Regions from separate parts of the Micromonospora sp. NPDC005163 genome, predicted to be linked through region 1. Evidence: riboswitches for the same ligand, from Rfam matches in the RefSeq annotation. Region 1 holds a riboswitch; each other region holds the start of a gene.

The links. A riboswitch is a leader RNA that binds a small molecule or an ion and turns the genes downstream of it on or off. The one in region 1 is predicted to bind cyclic di-AMP.
Region 2: linked by a shared signal. The riboswitch ahead of ACWD6N_RS31490 (coiled-coil domain-containing protein) and the one ahead of ACWD6N_RS32055 (LysM peptidoglycan-binding domain-containing protein) in region 1 are both predicted to bind cyclic di-AMP.
Region 3: linked by a shared signal. The riboswitch ahead of ACWD6N_RS04255 (coiled-coil domain-containing protein) and the one ahead of ACWD6N_RS32055 (LysM peptidoglycan-binding domain-containing protein) in region 1 are both predicted to bind cyclic di-AMP.

What each region holds. Positions count from the first base shown of each region.
Region 1 covers NZ_JBSFYP010000074.1:9,441-14,132, reverse strand. Annotated here, with positions in the region: gene ACWD6N_RS32060 (hypothetical protein) at 1-424, shown strand, start outside; cyclic di-AMP (ydaO/yuaA leader) riboswitch at 806-977, shown strand; gene ACWD6N_RS32055 (LysM peptidoglycan-binding domain-containing protein) at 979-1,626, shown strand; gene ACWD6N_RS32050 (hypothetical protein) at 1,696-2,043, opposite strand; gene dinB (DNA polymerase IV) at 2,155-3,342, opposite strand; gene ACWD6N_RS32040 (GNAT family N-acetyltransferase) at 3,388-3,912, opposite strand; gene ACWD6N_RS32035 (GNAT family N-acetyltransferase) at 3,909-4,427, opposite strand; gene ACWD6N_RS32030 (FMN-binding glutamate synthase family protein) at 4,485-4,692, opposite strand, start outside.
Region 2 covers NZ_JBSFYP010000071.1:11-4,702, forward strand. Annotated here, with positions in the region: gene ACWD6N_RS31490 (coiled-coil domain-containing protein) at 91-1,155, opposite strand; cyclic di-AMP (ydaO/yuaA leader) riboswitch at 1,161-1,293, opposite strand; gene ACWD6N_RS31495 (cation diffusion facilitator family transporter) at 1,435-2,352, opposite strand; gene ACWD6N_RS31500 (HelD family protein) at 2,459-4,576, opposite strand; gene ACWD6N_RS31505 (alpha/beta fold hydrolase) at 4,684-4,692, opposite strand, start outside.
Region 3 covers NZ_JBSFYP010000003.1:179,160-183,851, forward strand. Annotated here, with positions in the region: gene ACWD6N_RS04250 (carbonic anhydrase) at 1-351, shown strand, start outside; gene ACWD6N_RS04255 (coiled-coil domain-containing protein) at 407-1,426, opposite strand; cyclic di-AMP (ydaO/yuaA leader) riboswitch at 1,431-1,561, opposite strand; gene ACWD6N_RS04260 (YibE/F family protein) at 1,728-3,104, opposite strand; gene ACWD6N_RS04265 (heavy metal translocating P-type ATPase) at 3,415-4,692, shown strand, end outside.

The DNA of each region.
Region 1 (4,692 bases):
CAAGCTGCACGCGCACAGCGGATTGCTGGTCTGGGCCGGAGTGGACGCCGAGCCGGACAGCCGTCGGGTGAGCACGCCACAGTGGTCGCAGCGGCTCCCGAGCGACGGAAAGCCGGTGACCCGGCGGCCCGGGGTGGAGATGCTCGCCGACGCGCTCATCCCCGACGCCATGTGGTACCAGATCCTCTCCGCCGGGCACCTCGACCGGCTCGGTGGCCTGCCACCCGGGGCGACGCCGCTGCCCGGCCGGCGGGCCGAGTTGACTGTCGGGGACGCCGAACAGTGGCTGCCGGGCCACCCCGACGCCCTCGCGGTTCTCGCCCGGGGCCGCGAGCTGCTCGCCGGCTGCCTGGTCGACGAGGCGCAGGCGTGGCAGATGACGGCCGCCCGGATTCGCCGTGCCACGCCGCCCGGCGGCCGTTGACCGCACCGGGCGGGACGGTCGGCGTACCAGGGGATGCGGCAAGCGGTGCGAAGTCGCCTGGTCGCCGCGACCAGCCACCGCTCGTCTGGGCACGAACCGTCGGGACCAGCCAGATCGTCTACAGCGCCCTCGGTCACGACGTCCGGTCGTACGAGTCGCCGGGACACGTCGAACTGCTCGCCGGATCGTGGCCTGGCTCCGGCACGAGACCTGAAACGCCGGCCTGATCGGAAACGGTCCATGGTGGTCACTGCACACACTTCGATTGCCCGCAACCGCTACGCGGCTCGCCCCGCGCGGCCCGGTGAAGAAGTTCACAGGGGGTGGGCGACCGTCACCGACCGTGCCTAACGTCGGTCGGGTTCGCCAATGCGGACACCGCGACCGGCAACGCCAAATCCTGCCCCCGGTCGTCGGAACCCAGTCACCCGGGCAGGAGCGGGGGACCCAACGTTCCTCGGTGCACGTCACCTCGGGGTGAAGCCGCCACCGCGCGGCCGGGCTCCTCGGCCCGAACCCGACAGCTCACCTCGCCGGCGTGGAGGAAGCCTCACATGTCATCTGCACACACGCCCCGTCATCGGCGGGTCACCACCCGCCGCGTCGCCGTCGGCACCCTGGCCGTCGGCGCTGTCACCGGCGCCGTCGCCCTCTTCGGCCCGGCCGCCCCGGCGCAGGCCGGGGTCAACTGGGACGCGATCGCCCAGTGCGAGTCCAGCGGCAACTGGCACATCAACACCGGCAACGGCTACTACGGCGGGTTGCAGTTCTCGCAGAGCACCTGGGCCGGCTACGGCGGCAAGAAGTACGCCGCCCGCGCCGACCTGGCCAGCCGCGGCGAGCAGATCGCGATCGCCGAGAAGGTGCTCGACGGGCAGGGCATCGGCGCCTGGCCGACCTGCGGCAAGAAGGGCGGCTCGTCGGGCGGCTCCGCCGCGAAGTCCGCGACGAAGAAGTCCGAGTCGACGTCCAAGCCCCGGGAGCGGTCGTCGCGCGGCGAGCAGCCGGCGACCCGCAACCACAAGCGCACCGCGCCTTCCACGGACGGCAGGACGTACCTGGTCAAGCCGGGCGACACCCTGTCCGAGATCGCCCAGGCCCATCAGGTGGCCGGCGGCTGGCAGGCCCTGTACGAGCGCAACCGTCAGGTGGTCGGCGGCGACCCCGGTCTGATCTTCCCGGGTCAGCGGCTCGCCCTCTGACACACGACGCGCGGGCGCTCGACCGGACTCCGGCCGGGCGCCCGCGGGCGTGTCGAGAAGGGGTGGGCGTCAGGCGGCCGACACGGCGGCTTCGGGACGCGCCGACCAGGCCCGGCGCGCGGTCGGAACGCCCTCAGCGGGCCGGTCAGCGGATGCGGTTGTTTCCTCGCCCCGCGTCGGAGCGACTGTGGACGGTGTGCCGGCCGCACCACGGGCCAGCCGGAGCGCCTGTTCAGCGGAGCTGCGGGCCGCGCACGGCCACGGCTGGCCGGCGCAGAGCAGGTTGCGGCAGGCGCCGTCCTCGTCCGGCTCATGTGCACTGAGCACGTCGATCGCGAGCTGCCAGAGCAGCGGGTCGGTCACGTCGCCGGGACGCTGCTCGCGCCGGCTCGGACGGTTGCTGGTGTCGTCGGACATGGTGGTCCCCCCTGGTCAGACTGATCTTCACTACGTGACCCGCTGCGGCCGTCGCCAAACCCCTCGCCGCTGTGATGTCCGGCGCTTTCGCCCCGCCGCCACCTGGTGCGGTCAGTCCGGCAGCAGCGGCACCTCGACGCCCGGATCACGGCCGAGCAGCACCGCGCGGGTGAGCGCCGCCGATCCGAACCGGTCGCGGACCGCGTCCACCGCGGCGTCCAGCTCGGCTCCCGGATTGTGGTGGAACGGCAGCTCCGGCTGGACCGGGTTGTCGTCCAGGTTGCCGACCGAGACGCCGATCAGCGTGACGCCCCGCCGGTCGATCTCGGGCAGGGCGGCCCCCAGCAGCGCCCGCGCGGCGGCGAGCAGCGGCGTGGTGTCCGCGGTCGCCTTGCGGACGGTGTGCGAGCGGGTGGCCCGGGTGTAGTCGCCGAAGCGCAGCCGCAGCATCACCGTGCGCCCGGACCGTCCGGCCGCCCGCATCCGCCGGGTGACCCGGTCGACCAGGCCGGCCAGGACGGCGTCCAGTTCCGCCGGCGCGTGTGGCGTACGGCTCAGCGCGTGCTGCGCGCCCATCGAGCCGCGTCGGCGGCCGACCAGCACGGCCCGCGGGTCGCGGTTGTGCGCCAGGGCGTGCAGGTGCCGGCCGGCGCCCGCGCCGAGTATTGACACCAGCGCCGCCTCGCCGAGCCGGGCCACCTCGCCGACGGTGCGGATCCTCCGTTCCCGCAGCTTGGCGGCGGTGACCGGGCCGACGCCCCACAGCCGCTCCACCGGCAGCGGGTGCAGGAACGCCAGCTCCGCGTCGGGCGAGACGACCAGCAGCCCGTCCGGCTTCGCCACCCCGCTGGCCACCTTCGCCAGGAACTTCGTCCGGGCCACGCCCACGGTGATCGGCAGGTGGACCCGTTCGCGGACCTCCCGGCGCAGCCGCTCGGCGATGTCGGCCGGCGGCCCGACCAGCCGGCGCAGACCGCCCACGTCCAGGAACGCCTCGTCGATGGAAAGCCCCTCGACCAGCGGGGTGGTCTGCCGGAAGATCTCGAACACCGCCCGGCTGGCCGCCGTGTACGCCGACATCCGGGGCGGCACGACGATCGCGTCCGGGCAGAGCCGCCGCGCCTGCTGGCCGCCCATCGCGCTGCGTACGCCCCGCGCCTTCGCCTCGTAGCTGGCCGCCAGCACCACGCCGCCGCCGACGATCACCGGCCGCCCCCGCAGGCGCGGGTCGTCGCGCTGCTCGACCGACGCGTAGAAGGCGTCCAGGTCGGCGTGCAGGATGCTGGCCCCGGGCGACACGTACATATGTTCGCATGGCGTTCGCGATCACCACAGTGAGCTGCGCTAACAGGGCCGCCGGTCGCTGATTTCCCCGCCCGTTGGCAGCGTGTAGTGATGAAGTGACACGGCGCTTCCGTCCGGGGCGGTCCACTGCGCCGTGCTGGTGCCGGTGCACCGCCACCCGGTGCGCTCGTAGAGGGCGGTGGCCGCGGTGTCGCTGACAGCCACGTCGAGCAGCAGGTCCGTCCCGCGCTCGGCCGCCCACCGCCGTGCCCGGGTCAGCAGAGCAGCGCCCAGCCCGGTCCCGCGGGCGGTCGGCGACACGAAGAGGCGAGTCACCTCGGCGGTCGGCCGGGCGAGCGACCCGTCCGCCGGGTCGGGCAGCCGTTGCACCGCCACGTGCCCGACGATCGCCGAGTTGGCGTCGACGGCGACCCACGCGCGCGCCGGACGGGGCTCGCGTAGCCACTGGTGCGGGTCGGCGGGCCAGTTCAGCGGGTACCGGTCGGCCCCATGGACGAGGGCGAGCGCCGCCACGCATCCGTCGAGGTCGGTGGCGCGCCGCCGCCGGATCTGCGGTGCGGTCACAGCTCGTCGAACGGGCCGGCGTACCGGAACTCGCCCCGGATCGACTCCCGCCACGCGCTCAACGGGCGGGCCTGGAAGTACTGCGGGCCCCACGGCTGCGGCGGGGTGACGCCCAGCTCGACGGCCGGTCGAAACCCGAATCGCGGGTAGTAGTCGGGGTGGCCGAGCAGCACCACCAGCGGCTCGTCCCGGGCGTCGGCCGCGCCGAGCACCGCGTGCATCAGCGCCGAGCCGACCCCGCGCCGTTGCCGGTCGGGAAGCACGCCGAGCGGCCCCACGCCGAGGGCGACCGGTTGGCCGGCCACCTGGGCGCGGGTGGCCACCACGTGCCCCACCACCTGCCCGTCCGGGTCGGTCGCCACCAGGGAGTACGCGGGCAGCCAGCCCTCGTCGGCGCGCAGCGCGTCGACCAGGGTCGCCTCGACCGGTACGCCACCGTCCGGCGCGGTGAAGGCGGCGGCGTGCACCGCGCGGATGGCGTCGACATCGGCGGGCGTCTCGCGTCTGATCAGCACCGCGCCACGATACGGGGCCCCCGGCGTCCGCCTCCAGGGGTTATCGGCGAGCGCCGGTCAGCCGACGGCGGTGGGGGAGGGCGTCGCGCTGCCGCCCTGCGGCGCCTCGGGTGCCATCAGCCGGACGATCTCCGCCCGGTCGGCCGGCGAGGGCAGGCCCCACTCCGGCCGGTAGCCGTACACCTCGTGCAGGGGAGTGGAGCCGGTGCGGCCGTCCAGGATCTCCACCGCGTCGGTGCCGATCAGGCCGGGGTGCTCCACGCCG
Region 2 (4,692 bases), on a different contig from region 1:
CGGGGCCCCCCCGCCTGGCAAAAAGGGCGGAACGCGCCCGCCCCCCGGGGGGGGGCCCCCCCCCGGGGGGGGGGCCCCCCGGCCGGCGGGTCAGTACACCGACAGGTGCACGTGGTTGGTGTGGTCGCTGGACGGGTCGCCGCCCGCCCCGCTGTACGACTTCCACCCGCTGCTGGGCAGCCAGATCTGCCTGTACCAGATCACGTACAGCACGGCGAGCCGGTCGGCGTTGCGGATGAAGTACGCGGCCAGGTTGTTGCCGTACGTCTTGTCACCGCCGGTGGCGTCGCCGCCGAAGCCGCCCTTCTGCGCGGCGAAGTCGCACGCCCGGCCCTTCGGGTGCTCGCCGGAGCCGCCGTTGCGGTGGCAGGAGACGTACCGGGTGAAGCCGGCCGCCTTGGCCTGGTTGAGCGCGTGCAGGGTGCGCGGGGTGATGCAGCCGGAGGCCGGGGTGGGGTCGTTGACGCTGCACGACTCCGACGGCCAGGAGCCGTCGGAGTTGCGCGGCGCGGCCGTGGCGTTGGCGGTGGAGGTGCCCCGGTTCGAGCCGCCGTCGGCGGTCGTACGGGCCTTCGTGGTGGCCACGGTCAGCGCCCGTTCGGCCTGCTCCTTGCGCTTGGCCATGACCGTGACCTGCTTGCGCTGCTCACGGATCTCGCCGTCCAGGGCGATGCGGGTGCGATTGACCTCGTCCCTGGTGGCGGTGAGGTCGCGCAGCGCCCGGTCCTCGTTGGCGGCGACCGCGTCCAGCGTGACGGCCCGGTCCATGAAGCCCTCGGGGGTGCTGCTGCTGAGCAGCGCCGACACCGTGCCGAGCCGGCCGGTGCGGTAGGCCAGTCCGGCGATCTCGTCGACCTTGCCGCTGCGCGCCGTGAGTTCGATCTCGGTGGTCTTCAGCTGGGTGGCGAGCTGCTGCTGCCGCCGCACGGAGGTGTCCAGGGCGCGTTTCGCGTCCAGGTATCCCTTGCTGGCCGCCTCCAGTTGGGCCCGCAGCGCCGGGGTGCCGCCCTCTTCGTCTCCGTCGGGTGCCGCGGCGGCCCGCTGGCCGGTCGGGGGAGCGGCCGAGGCGGCGCCGGCCGGGATCGCGACGCTGAGGGCGAACATCGCGACGATCAGGGCCGCCAGTCGGGCGGCGGGTGGTCGTGCTGGTACCACTACGCATGTCCTTCCGTCAGCCGCCGACCGGGTTAGCTGACGGGTTCGGGACGGAAGATCCCTACCGCGGACGCGGATGCACCCCAGGAACATGGTTCCCCGGTTCGCCCCGTTCGGGCGATTAGGCGGCGACCGCCACCGGCGCCGGGAGGGCGCCGCCGGGTGGAGGCCGGGACCGAGCCTACCGGTGCCGATGGGACCAGTGCAGCCGATGTGACGGACGGTGCGTGCGTCGTCACGGAAAATTCCGGCCAAGCCGAGTAAAACTCCTGAAACGCACTACCATTCGACCGAACCGCACGCCCCGGGGGCCGCGCCGGGTTCGATCTGCAACGTCGCGTGCTCGATCCGGAAGTCCTCGTGCAGGGCGGTGCGTGCCGCGGTGAGCACCACTCCGACATCCGCGCCGGGCGCCATGGTCAGGTGCGCGGAGGCCACCTCCATGCCCGAGGTGAGCGTCCAGACGTGCAGGTCGTGCACCTCGACCACGCCGGGCACCGCGGCCAGCCGGTCGTGCACGGCCGTGACCTGGAGGTGCTCCGGGGCGGCCTGCACCAGGATGCGGACCGCGGCCCGTCCCAGCCGCCAGGTGCGCGGCAGGATGAACACGCCGATGGCGACCGCGACCAATGGGTCGGCCCACCACCAGTCGGTGACCTGGATGAGCAGCGCCGCGCCGATCACGCCGAGCGAGCCGAGCAGGTCGCCGAGCACCTCCAGGTAGGCGCCCTGAAGGTTGATGCTCTCCCGGGCGCCCGCGCGGAGCAGGCCGAAGGCGGCCACGTTGGCGAGCAGGCCGAGCACGGCCACCGCGAGCATCGGACCGGCCAGCACCTCGTGCGGGTCGCCGAACCGGCGGATCGCCTCGATCACCACGTAGACCGCGACACCGGAGAGCAGGACCGCGTTGGCCAGCGCGGCGAGCACCTCGAGTCGGTAGAGCCCGAAGGTGCGTTGCGGGTCGCCGGTGGCCCGCCGGGTGGCGGTGATCGCGGCGAGCGCCATCCCGATGCCGAGCACGTCGGTGAACATGTGGCCGGCGTCGGAGAGCAGGGCCAGGGAGCCGGTGTGGAACGCGGCCACCGCCTCGACCACCATCAGGGCGGCGAGCAGCCCGAACGCTGTCCAGAGCCGCCCCCGGTGCTGGTGCGCGGCGTTGGTGACCGACCCGTGGTGGTGGTCATGACCTGCGCCCACGAGACCACCCTCCGCCGTCGATCGGGACCGGGTCAAATGTATGCTCACATCGCTATGTATGCAAGTGTACGGCAGGTCGCCGACCCGCGAGGGGCGCCGCCGCAGGTCAGCCCGTCGGGTCGATGGTGGTGAGGCGCTGGGTAGCGCGGGAGAGCGCGACGTAGAGGGTGCGTACCCCGGCGCCCGGATCCGCCCGGATCTCGCTCGGGGCGATCAGCACCACCCCGTCGTACTCCATGCCCTTGGCCTCCAGGCTGGTCACCACCTGCAGCCGCGGCGCACCGAGCGCGCCGAGCCAACCGGCGACCTCGTCGCGGCGGGGGACCGGGGTGATCACCCCGACCGTGCCCTCCACCTCGGCCAGCAGGCCGGTGGCCGCCTCCACGGTCGCGGTCTCCAGCTCGGTGGCGGGCACCACCAGCTCGACCGGATCGACCCCGGTGGAGCGGACGGCGGTCGGCAGCGGCAGGTCGGGATAGATCCGGCGGATCTCCGCCGCCGCCACCGCGAAGATCTCCGCCGAGTTGCGGTAGTTGGTGGTCAGCGTGAAGTCGTGCCGCTTGCGTCGGCCCAGCGCCTGGTCCCGGGCCCGGTTCAGCTCCTCCGGGTCACCGGTCCACGCGGTCTGCGCCGGGTCACCCACCACCGTCCAGGAGGCCAGTCGGCCGCGCCGACCGACCATGCGCCACTGCATCGGCGAGACGTCCTGCGCCTCGTCCACCACCACGTGCGCGTACTCCCGGTAGTCCGCCGGCCGCTCCCGGGCCGCCGCCCGCGCGGCCCGCTGCCGGTCGCCGAAGCTGCTCAGCTCGCGGACCCCGCCCGCGAGCTGGAACGGGTCACGTCGGGCGCGGGCCGGCTGCGCCGGCTTGCCGAGCAGCGCGTCCAGCTCGTCCAGCAGCGCCACGTCGGCGATGGTCAACCCGGCGGCGTCCAGATTCTGGTACGCCGCGCTGAGCAGCCGGATCTCGGCGGTGGAGAGGATCCCACCCGCGTACCGGCGCAGGCGATCCGGTCGGGCCAGCCAGCCGAGCACGTGCCGGGGGTGCAGCCGTGGCCACCACGCCTTGAGAAACTCCCGGAACTCCGACCGCTCGGCGATCTCGTCCTCGAAGGCCCGCTGCTCCGGCAGCCGGCCGATGCCCAACCGGCGAGCCTGTGCCCACAGCGCGGCGAAGACACCGTCGAAGCCGGCCCGACGGACCTCGTTGCGCCGGGCACCCCGGTTCAGCACGCGGTCCCGGATCCCGTCCAGTTCGGCCCGGTCCAGCCGCAGCAGCGTGCCGCGGTAGAGCAGCCGCAGCTCGCCCGGGCCGCCCGGCACCGCGTCCCGCACCGCGCGTTCCAGCACCCGGCGCATCCGCAGCGAACCCTTCACCGCCGCCACCTCGGGTGAGTCGGTGCGGGTGGCGGTCATCCCCGGGAATAGGGTGCCCAGCGAGTGCAGGGTCGCGGTGTCCTCGCCGAGCGAGGGCAGCACCGAGGCGATGTACTCCACGAAGACCGAGGACGGGCCGACCACCAGGATGCCGCCGCCCGCGTACCGGCTGCGGTCGGAGTACAGCAGATAGGCGGCCCGGTGCAGGGCGACCGCGGTCTTGCCGGTGCCCGGGCCGCCGGCGACGATCGTCACCCCGGAGCCGGGCGAGCGGATCGCCTCGTCCTGCTCCCGCTGGATGGTCGCCACGATGTCGCGCATGCCCCGGCCGGTGGCCCGGGACAGGGTCGCCAGCAGCGCGCCGTCGCCGACCACCGTCATCCCCTCGGGAGCGGCGGTCGGGTCCAGTAGGTCGTCCTCGATCCGGGTGACCCGCTCGCTGCGGGACTGGATGGTGCGCCGGCGCACCACGCCCTGCGGCTGGGCCGGGGTGGCCTGGTAGAAGGCGGCGGCGGCCGGTGCCCGCCAGTCGACGACCAGCGTCGTCGCGTCCTCGTCGCGGATGCCGAGCCGACCGACGTGCAGCACCTGCCGGTCCCGCAGGTCCAGACGGCCGAAGACCAGCCCCTCGTGCTCGGCGTCGAGGGTGTGCCGCCGCTGCGCGGCGTGGAAGACCATCGCGTCGCGCTCGACGAGCGCGCCGAAGGTGCCCACCCGGGCCATCCGGTAGCCGTCCCGCTCGGCGCGGACCGCCGACCGCCGCAGTTCGGCGAGTCGGGCGTACACCCGGTCGAGGTGCCGTTGCTCGACGGCGATCTCCTGCTCCAGGGCGGTCTGGTCGGTCAACGCACGCTCCTTCGATGTCGCCGGCAAGCGGCGCGAACCGCGCGGGCCAACCGCAGAAGGGTACGGCCCTGGGCCCGGCCTCCCGCGCCCGAGGTGCGGGAACGTGGTCAGACACC
Region 3 (4,692 bases), on a different contig from region 1:
TGCGGTGCGGTGCAGGCCGCCCGTGAGTCGGCAGCCACCGGCAACCCGCCCCAGGGGCACCTGGGCGCGGTGGTCGACGCCGTGCTGCCCAGCCTGCGTCGGGCCGAGGCGGAGGGGGTGGACGACATCGGCCGCATCGTCGACATCCACATCGCACAGACCGTCGAGGCGCTGCTCGGGCAGTCGCCCGTGCTGGCCACCGAGGTGGAGCGGGGGCGGTGCGCGGTGGTAGGGGTGTCGTACCGGCTGGCCGCCGGAGTGGTGCGTCCGGTGGCCGCCGTGCCGGCCACGACGCTCGACGGACCGATCGACGCCAGCACGCCGGTCGGTCCGGCCGCGCCCGCCGCCTGAACGCGTCGAGGGCCGCTCCGCGTCACGCGGAACGGCCCTCGACGGAGAGCGTGGGTCAGAGCAGCGACATGTGTACGTGGTCGGTGTGGTTCGACGGCCCGCTGTACGACTTCCAGCCGGTCGCCGGGAACCAGATCTGCCGGTTCCAGATCACGTAGTAGATGCCGAGCCGGTCGGCGTTGCGGATGAGGAACGCGGCGACGTTGTTGCCGTACGTCCGGGTGTCCTCGTTGTGCCACGGGCTGAAGCCGCTCTTCTGCAGAGACCAGTCGCAGGCGCGGCCCTTCGGGTGCTCCCACGGCCCCCCGGATCGGTAGCAGCCGACGAACCGGTTGAATCCGGCCCGCTTGACCTCCTTGTACGCGTGCAGCGTGCGCGGGGTGACGCAGCCGGACGTGGTCGGGTCGTTCTGGCTGCACGACTCGGACTTCCAGTCGCCGTCGGCGGTCCGGCCCGGGCCGAGCCGGGCGACCGGTGAGGTGGCCGACACCAGCCCGCCGGTGAAGCCCTTCCCACCGACCAGGGCGAGGGCCTTGTCCGCTTCGCGCTTCTCCTTGGCCATCAGGGCGGTCTGCTTCTGCTGCTCGCGGACCTCCGCGTCGAGGGCCAGCTTGGCCTGCTCAGCGCGGGTCTTCACCGCGTTGACCTCGGCGAGCTTCTTCTCGTTGACCATGTTCATCTCATCGAGCGCGGCGGCACGTTGGACGAACGAGTCCGGGGCTTCGCTCTCCAGCAGCATCGCCAGCGGGCCGATCCGGCCGGTGCGGTACGACTGGGCGGCGATCTGCCCGACCTGCGGCGCCAGTGCGTTCAGGTCGGCCTTGGCCCGGTCGACCTCCAGCGCCAGCTGCAGCTGCTTCTTCTTCGACGTGTTCAGTTTGGACTTGGCCGCGGAGAATTTGCGGTTGGTCTGCTCGATCACGTCGTTGAGCAACTGGGGCTCGCCGTCCTCCTCGTGCCCGGACGGTGTGGGGGTCGTCGGGGCGGCCTGCGCCGGGAGGGGCCCGGCGAGCACGGTCAGTGCGGCGATCACGGCCACCACGGGTGTCAACCAGCGGCGTAGGGGTGCCGTCACAATGTTCCCTTCCGTCGACCGCCGACCGGGTTAGCTGACGGGTTCGGGGCGGAAGTGGCCCCTACCGCTGTCGCGGATTCACCCCACGTACCTGGGTTCCCGGCTCGCCGGTTGGCGATTGGGCGGTGGCACCGCAGGCGCCGCTTCGCGCCTTCATCGGTAACCGGCAGTGAGGTTACCCGAGAGCCCACCGGCTGAGCTACGCCCTGATACCGACTAAAAGCGTCATTTCGCCATGGCGCTGAGTGACCAGTGATGCGGTTCTCAGGGCGGACGCCCGACGTGGTCACGTTGAGGAGTGTCACCATGCCGTATCCGTGCTCCTGTTCGGCTCTGGCCACCGGTCGGTGGCGGTGGATGAGGGTGTGGTCCGCGTCGGGTCGGGCGACGTGAGGTCGGGCCGATCCGTGCGCGGGGAGCTCAGCGCCGCCAGTGCCTCGGCGCGGTCGGGCTGGGGTCGCGGGGCGGGCGCTTCGGCGGCGGGCGCGGTGGTCTGCCGGCCGGCTGCGGTCACCATCGCGGCCAGCCCGGTGGTCAGCGGTACGGCGGCGATCAGCCCGAGCGTGGCGACCCCGCTGCGGACGATCTCCTGCGCGAGGAACTCGCTGGTCAGGATCTGCCCGATCGGTCGCGAGTCAGCGGTGAGCAGGAGCAGCAGCGGCAACGAGGCGCCCGCGTACGCCAGCACGATGGTGTTGACGGTGGAGGCGATGTGCGCCCGGCCGACCCGGGTCGCCGCCCGGTAGAGCTGCAACCGGGTCAGCCCGGGGTTGGCGTTGGCCAGCTCGGTCACGGTGGCCGCCTGGGTGACGGTCACGTCGTCGAGCACCCCGAGCGAGCCGATGATGATCCCGGCGAGCAGCAGGCCGTGCAGGTCCACGTCGGCCTGGAACATCGACAGGGTGGTGGCGTCCTCGCTGCCGAAGCCGGTGAGGTGCGTGGCGCCGCTGACGATGGTGGCCAGTACGCCGGTGAGGACCAGGCTGCCCAGGGTGCCGAGCACCGCGACCGAGGTCTGCGCGCTGACCCCGTGCGTCAGGTAGAGCACCACGAACATGATCAGCGCGGCACCGACCACCGCTACCAGCAGCGGCGACCGGCCGGCGCCGATTCCGGGCAGCACGAAGGTGAGCAGGATGGCGAAGCTGGCGGCCAACCCGGCCAGAGCGGCCAGGCCCCGCCACCGGCCGAACGCGACGATCGCGGCGGCGAAGATCACCGCCAGCCACAGCAGCGGCGCGCCGCGCTGGTGTTCGGCGATGTTCCAACTGCTGGCGGTCGGATCGGTCGGGTCGGTCAGCTCCACCAGGATGACCTCGTCGTCGACCTCGACCCGGGGCGCGCCGGGTCCGGCGGGCACGGGTGTCTGGATCCGCTGGCCGGAGGCCGGCCCGTCGTTCACCCGGACGTCCACCGTGCCGCACGGCCCGTCCCCGACGCTCGGTGTGCCCTCGGGGTTCGGCGCCGCCGCTGGGCACGGCTCGGTCACCACCCGGGTCACCGTGCCGTGGTAGCGCGGCACGTTCGCACCGCCGTCGGTCCGCGGTGACCCGTCGCGAGGCCAGAGCACGACCGCGGCGAGCACGGTCGCGACGAAGAGGGGCACCACCGTCGCGACGAGGATCCGTCGCACCCGGGGTGGGGCGGACGGAGCGGAGCGGGTGTGGTCGGAACCCAATGCGAGACTCCCAACGATCCGGTGCGGGGTACGTGCCGACGGGCCGGTCGGTTCACCGCCGCCGCGGGAAAGCGGCGACGAGCGCGCCGGATCGCTGGACGGCGACCTCGTGACCACGCAGGGTGAAAGCTCGGCCCGGTCGGCGGGAGGTGACGCCACAACGTGGCGGCACCTCTGCCCAACTGCGTAGCGGGATCCGGAGGGCCATCGTCGGAATGCTAACCAGCCCGACCCGGGGACGCAGGTCGTGCCGGAGTGTCGGGTGGTCGAACCGCTCGCGTGGCGGGTTCCGGACCGGCATGTTGGAGTCATGCCCGCTCCGTCGCCGCCCGACCCCGATCGTCCCGCCGCCGACGAGCGCCACGCCGGGCCCGGTGGCCACCAGCGACACGCCGACGGCGGGCCACATCAGCACGACAAGCACGCCGGGCACGATCCGGCGATGTTCCGCCGCCGGTTCTGGGTCTGCCTCGTGCTCACCGTGCCGGTGGTGTTGACCAGCCACCTGGTGCTGGACCGGCTCGGCCTCGGGCTGGACGTCCCGGGCCGGTCCTGGGTCGGGCCCGTGCTCGGCTCGGTGGTGTTCTGGTGGGGCGGCTGGCCGTTCCTGGTCGGCGCGGTCCGCGAGGTCCGCGATCGGGCGCCGGGCATGATGCTGCTGGTCGCGATGGCCATCACCGTCGCCTACACCGCGTCACTGGCCACCAGCGTGGGCGCCTTCGACCTGGATTTCTGGTGGGAGCTTGCCGCGCTGGTCACCATCATGCTGCTCGGGCACTGGCAGGAGATGAAGGCCATCGGTCAGGCCAGGGGCGCGCTCGCGGCACTGGCCGCGCTGCTGCCCGACGATGCCGAGCGGGTGGCGGCGGACGGGCGGGTCGAGCCGGTGCCGGTGACCGAGCTGCGGGTCGGCGAGGTGGTGCTGGTCCGGCCGGGTGGGCGGGTTCCGGCGGACGGGCGGATCGTCGACGGCGGCGCCGAGCTGGACGAGTCGATGATCACCGGAGAGTCGCGTCCGGTCGCCCGGTCGGCAGGGGACCGGGTGGTGGCCGGCACCGTCGCCACCGACTCGGCGATCCGGGTCCGCGTCGAGGCGCTGGGTGAGCAGACCGCGCTCGCCGGCATCCAGCGGATGGTCGCGCAGGCGCAGCGCTCCGGCGGGCGGGCCCAGCTGCTGGCGGACCGGTTCGCGGCCGCGTTGTTCTACCTGGCCACCGGCACCGCCGTGCTGACCGTGCTGGTCTGGACCGCGCTGGGCCGGCCCGACGAGGCGGTGGTCCGCGCGGTCACCGTCCTCGTGATCGCCTGCCCGCACGCGCTCGGGCTGGCCATTCCGTTGGTCGTCGCGCTCTCCACCGCACTGGCCGCGCGGTCCGGGATCCTGGTCAAGGACCGGTTGGCGCTGGAGCGGATGCGGACCGTCGACGCGGTGCTGTTCGACAAGACCGGCACCCTGACCCGGGGCGAGCACGTGGTCACCGACCTGGCGACGGCACCCGGCGTCGCGCGGGACGAGGTGCTGCGGATCGCGGCCGGCGTGGAGTCCGACAGCGAGCATCCGCTGGCTCGGGCGATCGTGGCGGCGGCC